Regions from separate parts of the Streptomyces sp. NPDC060194 genome, predicted to be linked through region 1. Evidence: riboswitches for the same ligand, from Rfam matches in the RefSeq annotation. Region 1 holds a riboswitch; the other holds the start of a gene.
What was found. A riboswitch is a leader RNA that binds a small molecule or an ion and turns the genes downstream of it on or off. The one in region 1 is predicted to bind thiamine pyrophosphate.

Region 1 (9,906 bases):
ACGGCGCTGCTGAGCCACTTCGTCAAGGCCGGCACCAGGATGGCGATCAACACCTCGCCGGAGCCGGCGAGCAACGTGGTGGCCAGCACCCTGGAGGACCTCGGGGTCGCCGGGGTGGTCACGTTCGCGATGTTCAACCCGGTCGCCGCCGCCGTGATCACCGCACTGCTCCTGCTCGCCGGACTGGTCGTGGTCTTCTTCCTGGGCTCCCGGATCCGCCGCTTCCTGCGGCGGCGTGCGCAGCGGCGCGAGGAGCGCCGGATCGCCGGCCGGGAGCCGGGACCGCCCGGCTGAGCCGGCCCCGGACGGGCCCCGTCGGACCGCGGCCGGGCTCGATCCGCAGGTCGGCGGGGGTCCGGCGGGGATTGTCAGTGGCTGCGGATAAAGTCCCCGACATGGCACGCATTGCGGTGATCGGCGCCGGGACCGGCGCGATGGCGACGGCTGCCCGGTTGGCCGTGGCGGGCCACCGGGTGGTGGTGTTCGAGCGCACGGAGACCTACGGCGGCTCGCTCGGCCGGTTCGAGCGGGACGGCTTCGTCTTCGACACCGGGCCCGGTCTGCTCGGCGTCCCCGCCGTCTACCGCGACCTGTTCGTCAAGACCGGCAGGAAGCCGCTGGAGGAGTGCGTCGACCTCACTCAGGTCGACCCCTCGTCGGCGCACGTCTTCTCCGACGGCACCCGCGTCGCCCTGCCCAACGCCTCCCGGGCGGGCGTCGTCTCCGCCCTGGAGGAGGCGCTCGGCGCGGGCGCGGGCGAGCGCTGGGGGGAGTTCCTGGTGCGGGCCCGCGAGGCGTGGGACCGCACCCGGCGGCCGCTCCTGGAGGAGCCGCTGTGGTCCGACTGGAAGGTGCTCGCCGAGCGGGAGCCGTACCCGGCGCTGAGGCGGCGCCGACTGCTGCGGACCCGGCAGGCCGCCACCCTCGCCGAGATCGGGGCGCTGGAGCTCGGTGACCCCCGGCTTGCGGCGCTGCTCTCCGGTTTCGCCCTGGAGCACGGCCTGGACCCGCGGCACGCCCCGGCGAGCGCCGCGGTGCTGCCCTACATGGAGCACGCGTTCGGCACCTGGTACGTGCGCGGCGGCCTGCGCGAGCTGGCCCGCGCGGTGTACGAGCGGTGCCTGGAGCGGCGGGTGGAGTTCGTGTTCGGCGCGCGGGTGACCGGCGTCGTGGAGAAGGACGGTCGGGCCGCGGGCGTCGAACTGGCCGACGGGCGGGTGGAGGAGGCGGACCACGTGGTCAGCTCAGCCTCCCCTGACGACCTCCCGCTGCCGGGCGGCGCCGCGGTGGCCGACGCCCCGGCCGAGCGGCACGGCCTGCCCGGCCGGTTCACCGTCCTGCTCGCGCTGCGCGGCCCCCGCCCCGAGGGCACCGCGCACAAGACGGTGGTGCACGCCCCGGACAGCGCGGTGGAGGCCGCGGTCGTCTTCGGCTCCCAGGCCACCCCCGCCGAGCGGCCGACCCTGACCGTCCTGCGCCCCGACGACCCCGCCACCCGGCCCGACGCGGACCACGAGGCGGTCACCCTGACGGCGACGGTGGCCCCCCGGGGCCCGGTCGACTGGGCGGACCCGGCGACGGCCTCGCGGTACGCGGACACCCTGGCCGAGGTGGCCGAGGCCGCCGTCCCGGGGCTGCGGGAGCGGGTGCTGTGGCGGGAGGTCCTGACCCCGGCGGACACCGCCCCCGTCCGGCCGCCGGCGCTCGCGGCGGCGGCCGGCGCGTACCTCTACCCGCCGAACACCACCGGTCTGCCGGGCCTGTTCCGGGCGGGCGGCTGGTCGCACCCCGGCGGCGGGCTCGCGCACGCGGGGATGTCGGGGGCCCTGGTGGCCGGGCTGATCGTGGAGGGCCCGGGGTTCCGGGGCTCGCGCTGAGCCCCGGGCCGGTTCGACGAGGAGCGGCCGGCCGGGAGACGTCTCAGTACCGGTTGGCCTGCTCGTCCTGGTACGGGTAGGGCTGCTCCGGCGGCAGCGCGCCGCCCTGCTGCCCGTCGTCGTAGGCCCCGGGCGGCGCGGCCTGCTCGCCGTCCCGCTGCTGCGGCACCCAGACCCCGCCGGGCGGGGTGTCCGAGCCGTAGCCCTGCCCGTAGCCGCCGCCGTAGGTGTCGTAGCCGGGCTGCGGGTAGGACTGGGCGCCGATGTACGGGTCGGAGTAGGCGGCGTAGCTCTGCCCGGTGTCGGTGTTGTAGCCGTAGGGGTAGGCCCCGGTGTCGTAGCCGCCGGTGTCGTACGTGCCCGTGCCGTAGGTCGGGTAGCCGCCCGTGTCGTAGCCGGTGGCGGCGTAGGGGTCCTGCTGGGGGGTCTGGCCGGGGAAGGGGTAGCTGTGGCCGCCGGTGTCGCCGGGGTCCTGGGCGGTCTGCGGGGTGGCGAACCCGGACTGGTCGTAGAGGCTCCACTGGCCGGTCCCGTCGGGCGACGGCTGGGCGTCGTGGACCGGGAACACGGAGGTCGAGGAGGTGACGGGCTCCGCGAGGGGCGCGGTGGCCGCGACGGCGTCCGGCGCGTCGAGCGCGTGGCCGGGGACGTCCGCCGGGTCGTAACTGAGGTCCGAGACCTCGAGCGTCGGCTCCTTGAGGGCCGCCGCCTCGCCCTTGCGGCGCTTGCTGATGCCCGGGTTGCCGCCGAGCGCCCAGCCGGTCGAGAAGCCGCGCCGGAACGCCATCGTGACGTAGGTCTGCCCGACGGCGAAGGTGATCGCGCCGAGGGCGATCACCACCCGCGACGAGAGGGCCACGCCGAACACGACGACCAGGAAGCCGACGAACGCGAGCAGCCGCCAGCGCAGCCGCGCCTTGTACTGCAGAAGCACCTCAGCGAGCAGCCACAACGCGACGATGCCGAACGCGATGTAGAGGACCGTCCAGCCCATGTACGCCCCTCCTCCGCGGCCGCCGGTGGATGCGGCCGGTCAGGCCTGCTGCCGGTGCAGGCCCAGATTCTCGTGGATCTCCAGTGTCGCGGTCGAGTTGTTCATGGTGATGAAGTGCAGACCGGGGACTCCCTCGGCGAGCAGCCTCGCGCAGAACTCCGTCGCGAACTCGATACCGATGGAGCGTACAGCGGCGGGATCGTCCTTGACCGCGAGGATGCGGTCTTTCAGCGCGGACGGCACGGCGGCGGTGCTGAGCTGCGGGAGCCGCTCCAGCGTCTTCACACTGGTCACGGGCATCACCTCGGGGATGATCGGCGTCTCGCAGCCCGCCGCGTGGACCCGGTCACGCAGCCGCAGGTAGTTCTCCGGGTCGAAGAACATCTGCGTGATCGCGTAGTCCGCCCCGGCCCGGCACTTGGCGACGAAGTGCGCCACGTCGGTGTCCCACTCGGTGGAGCGCGGGTGCATCTCGGGGAACGCGGCGACGCCGACGCAGAAGTCCCCGGACTCCTTGATGAGCCCGACCAGCTCGGCGGCGTAGGTGAGCCCCTCGGGGTGCCGGACCCACTCGCCCATCGGGTCGCCGGGCGGGTCGCCCCGCACGGCGAGGATGTTGCGGATGCCGGCGTCGGCGTACCGGCCGATGACGTGCCGGATCTGGGCGGTGGAGGTGCCGACCGCGGTGAGGTGGGCGACGGGGGTGAGGGTGGTGTCCGCTGCGATCCGCTCGGTCGCCTTCACCGTGCCCTCGGAGGTCGTGCCGCCGGCCCCGTACGTCACGGAGACGAAGTCGGGGGCGACGCCCTCGACGCGGCGCAGCGCGTTCCACAGGCTGCGCTCGCCCTTCTCCGTCCTCGGCGCGAAGAACTCGAACGAACACGTGGTGGTGCCGGGCACGAGCATGTCGCGCACGACGCGCGCGCGGTCCGTCCTGGTGGACGCGGTACCAAGGGCCATGAAGACAGGTTAGCGACGGCGTTCGCCGCACCCCAAGCCGATGGCCCTTTTGTCCCCTCTCACCGCATTCCCGTCCACCCCTCGGACACCTGCCGGGCACCCGCCGGTCGGCCCGGGCCGCGCCGGGCCGACCGGGTCGGTCACAGCGCGCGTGCGCGCACCCGCCGGGCCAGGTCGGCGGCGGCCGCCCCGGGGTCGTCGGCCTCGGTGATCGCGCGGACGACGACGACCCGCCGGGCGCCGGCGTCGAGGACCTCGTCGAGGTTGCCGGCGTCGATGCCGCCGATAGCGAACCAGGGGCGGTCCGTGTCCAGGGCGGCGGTGCTGCGGACCAGGTCGAGGCCGGGGGCGTGCCGGCCGGGCTTGGTGGGGGTGGGCCAGCAGGGGCCGGTGCAGAAGTAGTCGACGCCCTCCTGGACGGCGGCGGCGCCCGCCTCCGCGACGGAGTGCGTGGAGCGGCCGATCAGCACCTCGTCGCCGAGGACCGCGCGGGCGGCGGGCACCGGCAGGTCGCCCTGGCCGAGGTGGAGGACGTCGGCGCCGATCGCGTGGGCGACGTCCGCGCGGTCGTTGACCGCGAGGAGCCGGCCGTGGCGGCGGCAGGCGTCGGCGAACACCTGGAGGTGCTCCAGCTCCTCGGCCGCCTCCATCCCCTTGTCGCGCAGCTGCACCACATCCACGCCGCCGCCGGGGCCGAGGACGGCGTCCAGGAAGGCGGGCAGGTCGTTCTGCCGGGTGCGGGCGTCGGTGCACAGGTAGAGGCGGGCGTCGGCGAGCAGGGCGCGCGGCATGGCGGTGTGTCCCCCCGGGTCGGTCGTGGCGGGGCGGGCGGACGGGCCGTCACGGGCCCGCCCGGCCGCCCCGGTTCGTGTGGTGCTGTGCGGTGCGCTGAGCGCGGGCTACAGGGCCAGGGCCTGGGCCCGGCGCTTCACCTCCGTGCCGCGGTTCTCGGCGAGGGCCTGGACGGGGGTGCCGGGCAGGCTCTCGTCGGGCGTGAAGAGCCACTCCAGCATCTCCTCGTCGGAGTAGCCGTCGTCCTTCAGGAGGGTGAGGGTGCCGCTGAGGCCCTTGACGATCCGGTCGCCGGCGATAAAGGCGGCCGGCACCTGCAGGGAGCGGTTCTCCCCGCGGCGGACGGCGATCAGCTGGCCCTCCTTCACCAGTTGCCGCACCTTGGTCACCTCGATGTCGAGCATCTCGGCGATGTCGGGCAGGTGGAGCCAGCTGGGGATGAGCGCGTCGGTCTTCGCATCGATCTCGGTCACGCCCCCAAGCCTGCCACCTGCCGCGAGGAGTCGGCACCCGGGGACGGTCAGCCGGACGACACCGCGGCCTTCAGCGGGACCGCCGGGTCCGCCGTCCTGACCGGGTCGAGCACCGCGCCCGCCTCGATGAGCCTGCGCCCCTGGGCCAGGTCGCGCGGCCGGCCCACCGCGAGCAGCGCCACGAGCACGCCCTCGCGCAGCCAGCACATCGACCAGGCCGGGGCGTCGGGGTCGCCGCGCCGCACGAGGGTGTCGGCGTCCGCGTGGTGGCCGGCGTACTGCACGAAGCGCCCGAACTGCTCGGACCAGAAGTACGGCACGGGGTCGTAGGCGGCGGGCTCCTCCCCCAGGATGTTCGCCGCGACCGTGCGGGGGCCCTGGAGGGCGTTGTCCCAGTGGTGCACCAGGAGCCGGGCGCCGTAGCGGGCGGAGGGGAAGGAGGCGCAGTCGCCGACGGCGAACACGCCGGGCAGCGAGGTCCGCAGCGAGGCGTCGGCGGTGACCGAGCCGTCGGGCTCCAGGGCGATGCCGGAGCCGGCCAGCCAGCCGGTGTCCGGGCGCGCGCCGATCCCGACGACGACCGCGCCGGCCGGCAGCCGGCGGCCGTCGGCCAGGACCACCGCGCCGTCCTCCACCCGCGCGACCCGGGCGCCGGTGAGCAGTTCGGCGCCGGCGGCCCGGTACCAGTCGGCCATCGGGGCGGCCGCCTCGGCGGGCACGGTGCCCGCGAGCGGCCGGTCCGCCGCCTCGACGACGGTCACCGCGCAGCCGGCGTCGAGCGCCGAGGTCGCGAACTCCGCGCCGATCCAGCCGGCCCCGACCACCACGACGTCCCGCTGCTCGGCGAGCACCGGGCCGAGCCGCTCGGCGTCGTCCACCGTGCGCAGCACGTGCACGCCGGCGGCGTCCTCGGTGCCGGGCAGCACGACGGGCCGCGCACCGGTGGCGACGACCAGGGCGTCGTACGGGAGCGGCCCCTGCTCGGTGTCGATCTCGCGCGCCCATGGGCGCAGGGCGGTGGCGCTCACGCCGGTCCGCAGGGAGACGTCGAGGGCGTCGTAGTCGACGTCCAGGACGACGCTCTCGGGGGAGGCCTTGCCGAGCAGGACCGCCTTGGAGAGCGGCGGCCGGTCGTAGGGCCGGTGCGGCTCGTCGCCGAGCAGCGTCACCGCGCCCTCGTACCCGAGCTCGCGCAGGCCGACGGCGGTCTGCACCCCGGCCAGGCCCGCGCCGACGATGACGACACCCGCACCGGAGGGATCCGCGGGCGACTGCAGCTGTTCACTCACGGGGGTCACCCTACGCAGATCCGGGGGGCCCGCCGCGAGCCGGACCGGGGGCCGGCGGCGGCCTTACCCGGCTCCGCGGCGAGGCGTTAGGGTGGCCGGGCAAGAGCGCACTCGCGGGAGCCCGCACGCAGCGGGCTGAGAGGGAGGCTGGCCGGCCTCCGACCGTACGAACCTGATCCGGGTCATGCCGGCGAAGGGAGGAGCGGGAGAGCCGTGCACAGTCATGGACACGATCCGAACAGCGGTGGAGCGCCCGACGTCGTGGTGGTCGGCGGCGGCGTCATCGGCCTGGTGACCGCCTGGCGGGCCGCGCAGCGCGGGCTGCGGGTCACCGTCGTGGACCCCGAACCGGGCGGCGGGGCCGCCCGGGTGGCGGCCGGGATGCTGGCCGCGGTCACCGAACTGCACCACGGCGAGCAGACGCTGCTCGCCCTCAACCTCGCCTCCGCCCGGCGCTACCCGGCGTTCGCCGCCGAGCTGGAGGAGGCCACCGGGCTCGGCGTCGGCTTCCGGCCCTGCGGCACCCTCGCCGTCGCCCTGGACGCCGACGACCGCGCCCACCTGCGCGAACTCCACGCCCTGCAGCGGCGCTCGGGCCTGGAGTCGGAGTGGCTCACCGGGCGCGAGTGCCGCCGCCTGGAGCCGATGCTTGCGCCGGGGGTGCGCGGCGGGCTGCGGGTCGACGGCGACCACCAGGTGGACCCGAGGCGGCTCGCCCGGGCGCTCGTCGCGGCCTGCGAGCGGGCCGGGGTGACGCTGCTGCGCACGTCGGTCCGCGAGCTCCTCGTCCGCGGTGACCGGGCCCGCGGGGTCGTCCTGGCGGACACGGAGGGGTCCGCCGGCACCGAACTGGCGGCCGGGCAGGTCGTCCTGGCCGCCGGCAGCCTCAGCGGCCGCCTCGCCGGCGTGCCCGCGGAGGCCGTCCCGCCGGTCCGCCCGGTCAAGGGCCAGGTCCTGCGCCTGACCGTCCCCGCCGCCTACGCCCCCTTCCTCAGCCGTACGGTCCGGGCCGTGGTGCGCGGCGGGAACGTGTACCTGGTGCCGCGCGAGAACGGCGAGCTGGTCGTCGGCGCGACCAGCGAGGAGATGGGCTGGGACACCACCGTCACCGCGGGCGGGGTCTACGAACTCCTGCGCGACGCGCACGAGTTGATCCCCGGCATCACCGAGCTGCCGCTCACCGAGACCCGCGCGGGCCTGCGCCCCGCCTCCCCCGACAACGCGCCGCTCCTCGGCCCGACCGCACTGCCGGGGCTCCACCTGGCGACCGGCCACCACCGCAACGGCGTCCTGCTCACCCCCGTCACCGGCGACGTCATGGCCGAGGTACTGACCACCGGCGTCCTGCCGTCCGACGCCCGCCCCTTCACCCCCCGGCGCTTCCCGGCGCCCGTCGTCCGCGAGGAGCAGCCCGCATGACGGTCCCCACGGTGATCACCGTGAACGGCGAGTCCCGCGAGATCGCCGCCGGAACCACCCTCGACACCCTGGTCGCCGGCCTCACCCGGGCCGCCAGGGGCGTCGCCGCCGCCGTCAACGAGGACGTCGTCCCGCGCGGGCAGTGGCCCGGGACGACGCTCGCCGCGGGCGACCGCGTCGAGGTGCTGACCGCCGTCCAGGGAGGCTGACATGGCCGACGACGCGCTGACCATCGGCGATGCCACCTTCTCCTCGCGGCTCGTGATGGGCACCGGCGGGGCGCCGAGCCTCGACGTCCTGGAGCGCGCGCTGACCGCCTCGGGGACGGAGCTGACCACCGTCGCCATGCGGCGGCTCGACCCGTCCGTCCAGGGCTCGGTCCTCTCCGTCCTGACCCGGCTCGGCATCCGGGTGCTGCCGAACACGGCCGGCTGCTTCACCGCCGGCGAGGCCGTGCTGACCGCCCGGCTGGCCCGGGAGGCGCTGGGCACCGACTGGGTGAAGCTGGAGGTCGTCGCCGACGAGCGCACCCTGCTGCCGGACCCGGTCGAGACCCTGGACGCGGCGGAGACCCTCGTCGACGACGGCTTCACCGTCCTGCCGTACACCAACGACGACCCCGTCCTCGCCCGGAAGCTGGAGGACGTGGGCTGCGCGGCGGTCATGCCGCTGGGCTCGCCCATCGGCTCCGGGCTCGGCATCCGCAACCCGCACAACTTCGAGCTGATCGTCGAACGGGCGGGAGTCCCGGTGATCCTCGACGCGGGCGCGGGCACCGCCTCGGACGCGGCGCTGGCGATGGAGCTGGGCTGCGCGGCCGTCATGCTGGCCTCCGCGGTCACCCGGGCGCAGGAACCGGTCCTGATGGCGGAGGCGATGCGGCACGCGGTGGAGGCGGGCCGGCTGGCGCGGCGGGCGGGGCGCATCCCGCGGCGGCACTTCGCGCACGCCTCGTCCCCCGTGGACGGCGTGGCGGACCTGGACCCGGAGCGGCCGGCGTTCTGACGCCCCGAGGGGCGGCGCGGACCCGGGGAACCCGCCTCCGAGCCGCCGGGGTACCCCGCACGGCCCGTCCCCCGCCGCCCCGACCTGCGCGCGGCCGCCGCAGCGGGGAGTGTGAACCCATGAGACGCACCGTGGTCGCCCTGCTCACCGCCGGCCTCCTCGCCGCGGGCTGCTCCACCGGCTCGGACGGCGGCGCCGATCCCACGACGCCGACCTCGCCCCAGGGCACGTCGAGCGCGCCGCCGAGCCGGTCCGCGAGCACGTCCGCCTCCGCGACCACCGCCCCCGCCGCCCAGCTCACCCTCACCCCGGGGAACGCCGCGAAGAACATCGGCATCGCGACCGGCAACGTGACGGCGAAGGTCGCCAAGGGCGTCCTGTCCGACGTCGAGCTGACCGACCGGGCCGGCGAGACCGTGGCCGGCCGGTACGACGCGGACCGCACGACCTGGACCCCGACCGAGAACCTGAAGCGCGGCACCGCGTACACGCTGACCGCGCGGGCCGAGGACGACGCGGGCAAGAGCGTGAGCCGCACCTCGCGCTTCACCACCGTCTCGGCCGCGGACTCGGTGATCGCGCACTACACCCCGGAGGACGGCAGCCGGACCGGCGTCGGCATGCAGGTCTCGTTCCGGTTCGACAAGCCGGTCACCGAGAAGGAGACGGTCGAGTCCGCGGTCACCATCACCTCCAGCGGCGGCCAGAAGGCCGTCGGCCACTGGTTCGGCGACAGCAGGCTCGACTTCCGGCCCGAGGAGTACTGGCGGCCCGGCTCCACGGTGAACGTCGCCTTCGACCTCGACGGCGTCGAGGTCTCCCCCGGGGTCAGCGGAGTCCAGGACACCGACTTCTCCTTCGAGGTCGGCCGCTCGCAGATCTCGACGGTGGACGCGGCCACCCAGCAGATGACCGTCGAGCGCGACGGGCAGCCGCTGCGGACGATCCCGGTGTCGACCGGGGAGCCGAAGTTCGCCACCTACAACGGCACCATGGTGATCACCGAGCAGTTCCCCGAGACCCGGATGGAGAGCTCGACGGTCGGCCTCGGCGACGAGTACGACATCCCCGACGTGCCCCACGCGCAGCGGCTGACC
Region 2 (9,906 bases), on a different contig from region 1:
GCCGCTCCGCCGAGAACGGCGCCGTCGTCACCCTGATCGCCGACGACAACACCTCCGGCGTCATCCTCGAGCTGAAGTGCGAGACGGACTTCGTCGCCAAGGGCGACAAGTTCCAGGCCGTCGCGAACGCGCTGGCCGCCCACGTCGCCGCCACGAACCCGGCCGACACCGCCGCGCTCCTCGCCTCCGAGATCGAGCCCGGCAAGACCGTCCAGGCCTACGTCGACGAGGCGAACGCCAACCTCGGCGAGAAGATCGTCCTGGACCGCTTCGCGCAGTTCTCCGGCGCCTTCGTCACCTCGTACATGCACCGCACCATGCCCGACCTGCCCCCGCAGATCGGCGTCCTGGTCGAGCTGGACAAGGCCGAGCCCGAGCTGGCCCGCGGCATCGCCCAGCACATCGCCGCCTTCGCGCCGAAGTACCTCGACCGCGACGACGTCCCCGCCGAGGTCGTCGAGGCCGAGCGCCGCGTCGCCGAGGAGACCACCCGCGCCGAGGGCAAGCCCGAGGCCGCGCTCCCGAAGATCGTCGAGGGTCGCGTCAACGGCTTCTTCAAGGAGGCCACCCTCCTCGGCCAGCCGTACGCCCTGGACAACAAGAAGTCCGTCCAGAAGGTCCTGGACGAGGCCGGTGTCACCCTGAAGCGCTTCTCGCGCATCAAGGTCGGCATCTGAGTTACGTTCAGCGATCGTGCGTGGACCCCGCTAGGGTCTACAGCAGTCGGCCGCGTACGTAACGGACGACCGCAGATCTGACGAGGAGGCCATTGCCGCGTACGGGACCACGTACCCCACCGGCAATGGCCTCCTTCGTATGTGTACGAGGAGACCCCATGACGAATACCCCGCAGAGCGAGCCCGCCAAGGTGAGCGGACGCTTCATGCTGAAGCTGTCCGGTGAGGCCTTCGCCGGCGGCGGCGCCCTGGGTGTCGACCCCGACGTCGTGCACGCCATCGCGCGTGAGATCGCCGCCGTCGTGCGCGACGGGGCCGAGATCGCGGTCGTCATCGGCGGCGGCAACTTCTTCCGCGGCGCCGAGCTCCAGCAGCGCGGCATGGACCGGGCCCGCTCGGACTACATGGGCATGCTCGGCACGGTCATGAACTGCCTCGCCCTCCAGGACTTCCTGGAGAAGGAGGGCATCGACAGCCGCGTCCAGACGGCCATCACCATGGGACAGGTCGCCGAGCCGTACATCCCGCTGCGGGCCGTCCGCCACCTGGAGAAGGGCCGGGTCGTCATCTTCGGCGCCGGCATGGGCATGCCGTACTTCTCCACCGACACCACCGCTGCACAGCGCGCCCTGGAGATCGACGCCGGGGTCATGCTGATGGGCAAGAACGGGGTGGACGGGGTCTACGACTCCGACCCCCGGATCAACCCCGAGGCCGTCAAGTTCGACGCCCTGGAGTACGGCGAGGTCATCACCCGGGACCTGAAGGTCGCGGACATGACCGCGATCACCCTGTGCCGGGACAACAACCTCCCGATCCTCGTCTTCGAGCTGCTCGCCGAGGGCAATATCGCGCGGGCGGTCAAGGGTGAGAAGATCGGCACGCTCGTGAGCGACCGGGGTACCCGGGCCTAGCAGGGGCCGCTCCGGGGCCCCTACGCTTCACAGACTTCACAGACGCAGGTTCACAGGGTCCGGCCGCGCCGGTCACGCCGTCCGGACCGGGCCCGACCGAGACACGCAGGAGCAACTGGTGATCGAAGAAACCCTCCTCGAGGCCGAGGAGAAGATGGAGAAGGCCGTCGTGGTCGCCAAGGAGGACTTCGCCGCGATCCGCACCGGCCGTGCCCACCCGGCGATGTTCAACAAGATCGTCGCGGACTACTACGGCGCGCTCACGCCGATCAACCAGCTCGCCTCGTTCGCCGTCCCCGAGCCCCGGATGGCGGTGGTGACCCCCTTCGACGCCTCCGCGCTGCGCAACATCGAGCAGGCGATCCGCGACTCCGACCTCGGCGTCAACCCGAGCAACGACGGCCGGATCATCCGGGTGACGTTCCCCGAGCTGACCGGTGAGCGCCGCAAGGAGTACATCAAGGTCGCCAAGGGCAAGGCCGAGGACTCCAAGATCTCGATCCGCGCGGTCCGCCGCAAGGCCAAGGAGACCCTGGACAAGCTGGTCAAGGACAAGGAGGCCGGCGAGGACGAGGTGCGCCGGGCGGAGAAGGAGCTCGACGACACCACGGCGCGCTACGTGGCCCAGGTCGACGAGCTGCTCAAGCACAAGGAAGCCGAGCTCCTCGAGGTCTGATGAACGACTCTTCCTGGGGCGTCCCGCCGGGCGCCGGCGGCGGCCTCGCCGGCGGGCCCGCCCCCTGGGGACCCGCCACGGGTGGCCCCGCTCCGGCGGGTCCCTCCTACGACGGTCACGAAGCCGCGCAGACTCGGCCCATGCCCATCGTTCCGGACGCCGGCAGGAACCCCGGAGAACCTGACGACCACCACGCGGATCGGGGGGCTGCCCGGCTTCCGGGCGGCCCCCTGTTCCACGACGAACCGCCGCAGGAACCCATGACTCCCGCTCCTGCCCCCGCGCCCTCCCCGGCCCCGGTCCCGCCGCTGCCCGAGAAGAAGCGCGCGGGCCGCGACCTGCGCGCCGCCATAGGGGTCGGTCTCGGCCTCGGTGCGGTGATCATCGCGTCGCTGTTCATCTGGAAGCCCGCGTTCATCGGGGTGATAGCGGTCGCCGTGGTCGTCGGGCTCTGGGAGCTGACGAGTCGGCTCCGCGAGGAGAAGGGCATCAACGCCCCGCTCGTGCCGCTCGCTGTCGGCGGTGCGGCGATGGTCGTCGCGGGCTTCGTCAGCGGGCCCGGCGGCGCGTGGGTGGCGATGGCGCTCACCGCGCTCGCCGTCCTGGTCTGGCGGATGACCGAGCCGCCCGAGGGCTACCTCAGGGACGTCACCGCGGGCATCTTCGCCGCGTTCTACGTGCCGTTCCTGGCGACGTTCGTCTCGCTGATGCTCACCGCGGACGACGGTGCGCAGCGGGTCGTCACGTTCCTCGTGCTGACCGTGGTCAGCGACACCGGGGCGTACGCGGTGGGCTGGCGGTTCGGCACCCACAAGCTGGCGCCGCGGATCAGCCCGGGCAAGACCCGGGAGGGCCTGTTCGGGGCGGTGGCCTTCGCCATGGCCGGTGGCGTGCTCTGCATGACGCTGCTCGTCGACGGCGGGCAGTGGTGGCAGGGCCTGGTCATCGGCGTCGCCGTCGCGGCCAGCGCGACCCTCGGCGACCTCGGCGAGTCGATGATCAAGCGCGACCTCGGCATCAAGGACATGGGCACCCTGCTCCCGGGTCACGGGGGCATCATGGACCGGCTGGACTCGCTGCTGCCGACGGCCCCGGTCGTCTGGCTGCTGCTGGTGGCGTTCGTGGGGTCGGGCTGAGTCCGGCCGGGCGCGGACGCCCGCTGTGAAGCTGTGACGAGGACCCCGTGCCGACCGTGGCGCGGGGTCGCCGTCATGTCTGGGACAATGGGACGCATCATGCCCAAGCCTGGAGAACTGACCTTCGTCGCCCCGCGCGGAGCCAAGAAGCCGCCGCGGCACCTCGCCGACCTCACGCCCGCCGAGCGCAAGGACGCCGTCGCCGCGACCGGCGAGAAGCCGTTCCGCGCCAAGCAGCTGTCGCAGCACTACTTCGGCCGGCTCGCCCACGACCCGGCCGAGTGGACCGACATCCCGGCCGCGTCGCGCGAGAAGCTGCGCGAGGCGCTGCTCCCGGAGCTGATGACGGTCGTCCGGCACATCTCCTGCGACGACGACACCACCCGCAAGACGCTCTACCGGATGCACGACGGGACGCTCGTCGAGTCGGTCCTCATGCGCTACCCGGACCGGGTCACCATGTGCATCTCCTCGCAGGCCGGCTGCGGCATGAACTGCCCGTTCTGCGCGACCGGCCAGGCCGGGCTCGACCGCAACCTGTCGACGGCCGAGATCGTCCACCAGATCGTCGACGGCGTGCGCGCGCTGCGCGACGGCGAGATCCCCGGCGGTCCCGCGCGGCTGTCCAACATCGTCTTCATGGGCATGGGCGAGCCGCTCGCCAACTACAACCGCGTCACCTCCGCCATCCGCCGGCTCACCGACCCCGAGCCCGACGGCCTCGGCCTGTCCCAGCGCGGCATCACCGTCTCCACCGTCGGCCTGGTGCCGGCGATGACCCGGTTCGCCGACGAGGGCTTCAAGTGCCGCCTCGCCGTCTCGCTGCACGCGCCCGACGACGAGCTGCGCGACACCCTCGTGCCGGTCAACACCCGCTGGAAGGTCCGCGAGGTCCTCGACGCGGCGTGGGAGTACGCGGAGAAGTCCGGCCGCCGGATCTCGATCGAGTACGCCCTGATCCGCGACATCAACGACCAGGCCTGGCGCGGCGACCTGCTCGGCCGGCTGCTCAAGGGCAAGCGGGTGCACGTCAACCTGATCCCGCTGAACCCGACCCCGGGCTCGAAGTGGACCGCCTCGCGGCCCGAGGACGAGAAGGCGTTCGTGGCCGCGATCGCCGCCCACGGGGTGCCGGTCACCGTCCGCGACACCCGCGGCCAGGAGATCGACGGGGCCTGCGGGCAGCTGGCCGCGACGGAGCGCTGACGGGCGCACCGCGGCGGCGGGTTCCGGACGGCGGGTTCCGGCCTGTTAGGGTTCCCACCGCGCACCGCCCGCAGGTGCGTTCGAAAAACATCTGAACACTCCGACAGGGGAGCGCCCACCGGGGCGCTGAGAGTGCGGCACCGCCGCAGACCCTCGGACCTGATCCGGTTCGTACCGGCGTAGGGAGTCACCGTGCAGAACGCATCAGCAGCGTCGTCATCTCGTTGGCGGACCGTCGACATCGTCGTCACCGCCGTGCTCGGTGCCGTCTTCGGCGTCGTCTTCTGGGCCTGGGGCCTGTTCTGGAACGGCCCCGCCGCCGCGATACCCGCGCCGTTCAACGCGCTGCTCTACGGCGTGTGGCTGATCCCGCCGGTCCTCGGCCCGCTCGTCGTCCGCAAGCCCGGCGCGGGCGTCTTCGCCTCCGTGGTCGCCGCCGCCGTCTCCGCCTTCCTGGGCTCGTCCTGGGGGCTGACCACGGTCGTCTACGGCCTGGTGCAGGGCGTCGCCGGCGAGGCGGCCTTCGCCGCCTTCCGCTACCGCGGCTTCAGGCTGCCGGTCGCGCTGCTCGGCGGCCTGCTCGCCGGGATCGCGGCCTCCGTCCTGGACATCACGATGTACTACTCGGCGAACGCGGTCGGCGTGAACATCGGCTACGCGGCCTGCGTGATGCTCTCGTGCGTGGTCGTCGCCGGCTGGGGCTCGTGGGCGCTGACCCGGGGCCTCGCGCAGACCGGCGCCCTCGACCCGTTCCCCTCGGGCCGCGAGCGCGCCGCGGTATGACCGTCGCCGTGCGCCTGCGGGGGTTCGGCCACCGGCACGCCGGGCGGAAGGCCTGGGCGGTCCGCGGGCTCGACCTCGCGATCGAGCGGGGCGAGCGGGTGGCGCTGCTCGGACCCTCGGGCGCGGGCAAGTCCACGCTGCTCGCCGCGCTCGCCGGGCTCGACGTGCCGGGGGAGCGCGAGGGCACGTTGGAGGTCGACGGGCGGGCCGGCATCGTCTTCCAGGACCCGGCCGCCCAGCTCGTCATGGTGCGCTCCGGCGACGACGTCGCCTTCGGCCTGGAGAACCTCGGCACCCCCGCCGACCGCATCCGGCCGACGGTGGACGAGGCCCTCGCCCGCGTCGGCTTCCCCTACGGCCACGACCGGCCCACCCACGCGCTGTCCGGCGGCGAGCAGCAGCGGCTCGCCCTCGCCGGCGTCCTCGCGCTCGGCCCCTCCCTGCTGCTGCTCGACGAGCCGACCGCCAACCTCGACCCGGCCGGCGCGGACGAGGTCCGCCGGGCGCTCGCCGCCGTCCCGCGCGACACCACGACGGTGATCGTCGAGCACCGGGTCGCCGAACTGCTCCCGCTGCTCGACCGGGTCGTCGTGCTGGACGCGGGCGGCGGCGTCCGCGCCGAGGGGCCGCCGGAGAAGATCTTCCGCGCGTACGGCGACCAGCTCGCCGAGGACGGCGTCTGGGTGCCCGGCCACCCGCTCCCGTCGTACCCGCCGACCGCCGGACCGGGCGCCGAGCTGCTGCGGACCGAGTCGCTCGCCCACCGGCACGCGGGGGCCTTCCCCGACCTGGCCGTGCGGGCCGCGGAGACGCTGGCGGTGCTCGGTCCGAACGGGGCGGGGAAGTCGACGCTCGCGCTGCTGCTCGGCGGGCTGCTGAAGCCGGACGCGGGCCGGGTGGTGGCCGCCGCCGACCCCCGGCCGCCGCACACCTGGCGGGCGTCCGCGCTGGCCGGGCGGATCGGGAGCGTGTTCCAGAACCCGTCGCAGCAGTTCGTGACCTCCCGGGTACGGGAGGAGCTGGCGCTCGGCGGGGCCTCCGCGGACCGCGTCGGCGAGCTCCTGGAGCGGCTGCGGCTGGCCCGGCTCGCCGAGGCGCACCCGCACACCCTCTCCGGCGGCGAGCGCCGCCGGCTCTCGGTGGCCACCGCGCTCGCCGCCGCGCCCGACCTGCTGGTCCTCGACGAGCCGACCTTCGGCCAGGACCGGCGTACCTGGTCGGAGCTGGCCGCCCTCCTCGCCTCGCTGCGCGACCAGGGCCACGGCCTGGTCACCGTCACCCACGACCCGGACTTCGTCACCGCGCTCGGCGGACGCGAGGTCCGCCTGACGGGAGCGCCGACCTCCTCCCGCGCGGGCGGTGCGCGATGAGCCTCTTCGAGCCGATCGTGGATTCCGCCGCCCCGCTGGCGCGGCGGAATCCCACCGCGAAGCTGGTGGCCGCGCTGGTCCTCTCGCTGACCCTGGTGGTCAGTCTCGATCCCGTCGCGCCCGCGCTCGCCCTCGCCGTCGAGCTGGCGCTCGTGCCCGCCTTCGGGCTGCGCTACGGCGAACTGCTGCGGCGGACGTGGCCGCTGCTCGTGTCGGTGGCCGGGGCGGTGTTCGCGCTGGTGCTGTTCGCGCAGGAGCGGACCGGGGCGGTGCTCGTCGACGCCGGGCCGCTGCACGTGACCACGGGGGTGCTCGCGACCGCGCTCGCGCTGGCCCTGCGGCTGGTCGCGGTGGGGCTTCCGGGCCTGATGGTCGTCGCGACCACCGACCCGACCGACCTCGCGGACTCGCTGGTGCAGAACGCCCGCGTCCCGGCCCGGTTCGCGTTCGGCGCGCTGGCCGCGCTCAGGATGGTGCCCCTGCTGGGCGAGGAGTGGCGGATGATCGCGTTGGCCCGGCGGGCCCGCGGGCTCGACGCGGGGCGCAACCCGGTCCGCGGGCTGCGGCTGCTGGCCTCCGCCGCGTTCACCCTGCTCGTCGGCGCGATCCGCCGCGGCACCCGGCTCGCGCAGGCGATGGACGCGCGCGGCTTCGACGCCCGCACCCCGCGGACGTACGCGCGCGAGCAGCGGTTCCTGCGCGCGGACACGGCGATGGTGGCGGGGGCGGTGGTGGTCGCGGCCGGGTGCGTGGTGGCGAGCGTGGTGACGGGGACGTTCAACCCGGTGTTCGGCGGCTGACCGGCCGGCTCAGTGTTCGGTGAAGCCGCCGAGCCAGTCCTGGAGGCGGCGGCGGGGCCCCGCCCAGCGGGCGTCGTGCCGGGCCGCGCGGGCGGCGGCGCGGCGGGCGGCCCGGGGCCGGCGGCGGTACCAGCGCTCTGCCCACCAGGAGCCGGGCCGGGCCAGGCGGACCGCCGAGAAGAACGCGACGAACGGGACCAGGATCCCGATGACGGCGAGCCGTCCCTTCCCCTTGGCCACCGAGACCAGGGCCAGCAGGAAGTGCCAGGCGATCGTCGCGGTTAGCGCGAGCCGGCCCGGGTGCTCCTCCTCGCCCGGGGTCTCCTCGACGCCGAACGGCAGGAACCCGCACAGCAGCAGGGCCACCAGCGCGGCGGTGAGGATCACCGCCTCGATGCTCTTGCGGCCCCGTTCGCCCCAGTAGACGTCCTGCAGGTAGAGGACGAGCGCGAACTCGTCGAGCGCCAGACCGGCCCCGACGCCGAACAGGAACGCGGGGACCGTCGCGGCGAGGCCGGAGGTGCCGGAGGCGACCGCCCCGAAGCCGCCGCACACCATCAGGACGATCCCCGGCACGACGTGGTGGACGTGCAGCCCGCCGGGGGTGACGTCGCGGAACGGGCCGCGGCCGGAGCGGATCAGACGGGTGACCACCCGGGTGAGCAGGAAGGTCGCGATGAACGCGGCGAGGGCCACGAGCAGCGGCAGCTTGCCGGGCTCGACGATGTTCCGCTCCCACCAGCCGTCCCGGAGCGCCAGATGCAGTGCCATGGGGCGATTCTGCGGGCCGGCGGGGGCCGGGGAGCGGACCCCCGCCGCGGCGGTCCGGGTGGTCGCCCCGGATCAGCCCTGCTCGACGGCGGCGGGGTCCATCCACATGTGCTCCCAGATGTGGCCGTCGGGGTCCTGGAAGTCCCGCCCGTACATGAACCCGTGGTCCTGCGGCTCGCCGTGCGCGCTGCCGCCGGCGGCGAGCGCGGTCTCGACGATCGCGTCGACGGCGTCGCGGCTCTCGGCGCTGAGGCAGAGCAGCACCTCGGTGCTGGTGGCGGTGTCGGTGATCTGCTTGGGGGTGAAGTCCTTGAAGCGCTCCTCCACCAGCAGCATGACGTGGATCGTTTCGCTGACCACGAAGCTCGCGCACTTGTCGTCGCTGAACTGGGCGTTCTGCGTGTAGCCCAGCTTGGCGTAGAAGTTCCTGGACCGCTCCAGGTCCTTGACGGGCAGGTTCACGAAGATCATCTGCGGCATGGTGCGGGCCTCTTCCGTGTCCGGTGGGGTCGCCTTGCGGGCGGTTTCGAGGGGGTAGACCGGGGGGCCGGCCGGAACTCATCGGCGGCGCCGAAGTTTTTTCCTAGTCGGTCAGCGGGAGCGCCGCCAGCATGCCGACGGCCCAGGTCAGCGGCCCGAAGACGGCGAGCAGCGCGGTCGCCCGGAGCAGCGCGGCCAGCCGCAGCGTCCGCATCGGCGCCCCCATCCGCAGCAGCGCCGCGGTGTCCTCGGCCCGCGCGGCCCGCGCGGCGACGGCCGCGGCGACCAGGGTGGCCGCGGTGCAGCCGACGACGAGGACCCCGCCGAGCACGGTCAGCGGTCCCGGCGGCCCGCCCTGGACCGCGCCCGCGGCGATCAGCCCGGAGGCCACCGCGCTCGCGACGCCCAGCGGGCGGCCGATCCGGCCCGCCTCCGTCCGCAGGATCCGCCCGGCGAGCAGCCGGACGGCGCCGGGGCGCACCGCCTGGAGCAGCCGTCCGCACAGGTCGGTGAGGCCGGGGCCGGACAGGACGAGCCCGGCGGCCGTCAGCGCCCAGCCCGCGACGACGCCCGCCGAGCCGCCCTCGAAGCGGGCGGGCATCGGCAGGGCGGCCCCGGGGGCGCCCCGGCTGGCATAGGCCTCGACGGCGAGGCCGACCGCGGTGAGCGCGACACCCCAGGGCAGCGCCCGGCCGGGCTCGGCGTCGGTCTCCGCGCGCGGCCGCAGCGCGAGCGCGCCGGCGGCCCCGGCGACCAGCGGGACGACCGCGAGCAGCGTCACCACCGCCGCCGTCGGCAGCTCGCGGTCCGCGGCGAGCAGCCCGCGGGCCGCGCCGGCGAACGGGAGCAGGCCGCCCGCGTCGCCGCGCAGGTGCCAGAAGAGCAGCAGCGCGGCCAGGCTGCCGGCGGCGCAGGCCAGGACGGTGGAGGCGGCGGCGATCAGGGCTCGGCGGGCCGGTCCCACGCCGAGGGAGGAGAGCCCGCCGGACGGGCGGGTGGCCGGGTCGGTCCGGGCGACGGCGATCGCGAAGTACACCGTGGCGGCGAGCGGCGGCACGCACCACACCAGCCGCAGGAACGCGCCGGCGGGGTC

Region 2: linked by a shared signal. The riboswitch ahead of ACFWEG_RS17400 (ECF transporter S component) and the one ahead of thiO (glycine oxidase ThiO) in region 1 are both predicted to bind thiamine pyrophosphate.

Annotation. Positions count from the first base shown of each region.
Region 1 is NZ_JBHWZH010000052.1:23,889-33,794, reverse strand. It holds gene ACFWEG_RS14245 (DUF4126 domain-containing protein) at 1-294, shown strand, start outside; gene ACFWEG_RS14240 (phytoene desaturase family protein) at 396-1,877, shown strand; gene ACFWEG_RS14235 (hypothetical protein) at 1,921-2,871, opposite strand; gene metF (methylenetetrahydrofolate reductase [NAD(P)H]) at 2,911-3,831, opposite strand; gene thiE (thiamine phosphate synthase) at 3,972-4,622, opposite strand; gene ACFWEG_RS14220 (Rv2175c family DNA-binding protein) at 4,731-5,096, opposite strand; gene ACFWEG_RS14215 (NAD(P)/FAD-dependent oxidoreductase) at 5,144-6,385, opposite strand; TPP riboswitch at 6,489-6,602, shown strand; gene thiO (glycine oxidase ThiO) at 6,599-7,804, shown strand; gene thiS (sulfur carrier protein ThiS) at 7,801-8,013, shown strand; gene ACFWEG_RS14200 (thiazole synthase) at 8,015-8,809, shown strand; gene ACFWEG_RS14195 (Ig-like domain-containing protein) at 8,929-9,906, shown strand, end outside.
Region 2 is NZ_JBHWZH010000072.1:16,363-26,268, forward strand. It holds gene tsf (translation elongation factor Ts) at 1-677, shown strand, start outside; gene pyrH (UMP kinase) at 836-1,591, shown strand; gene frr (ribosome recycling factor) at 1,710-2,267, shown strand; gene ACFWEG_RS17390 (phosphatidate cytidylyltransferase) at 2,267-3,403, shown strand; gene rlmN (23S rRNA (adenine(2503)-C(2))-methyltransferase RlmN) at 3,503-4,609, shown strand; TPP riboswitch at 4,705-4,812, shown strand; gene ACFWEG_RS17400 (ECF transporter S component) at 4,802-5,392, shown strand; gene ACFWEG_RS17405 (ABC transporter ATP-binding protein) at 5,389-6,762, shown strand; gene ACFWEG_RS17410 (energy-coupling factor transporter transmembrane component T family protein) at 6,759-7,562, shown strand; gene ACFWEG_RS17415 (hypothetical protein) at 7,572-8,333, opposite strand; gene ACFWEG_RS17420 (VOC family protein) at 8,406-8,813, opposite strand; gene ACFWEG_RS17425 (hypothetical protein) at 8,917-9,906, opposite strand, start outside.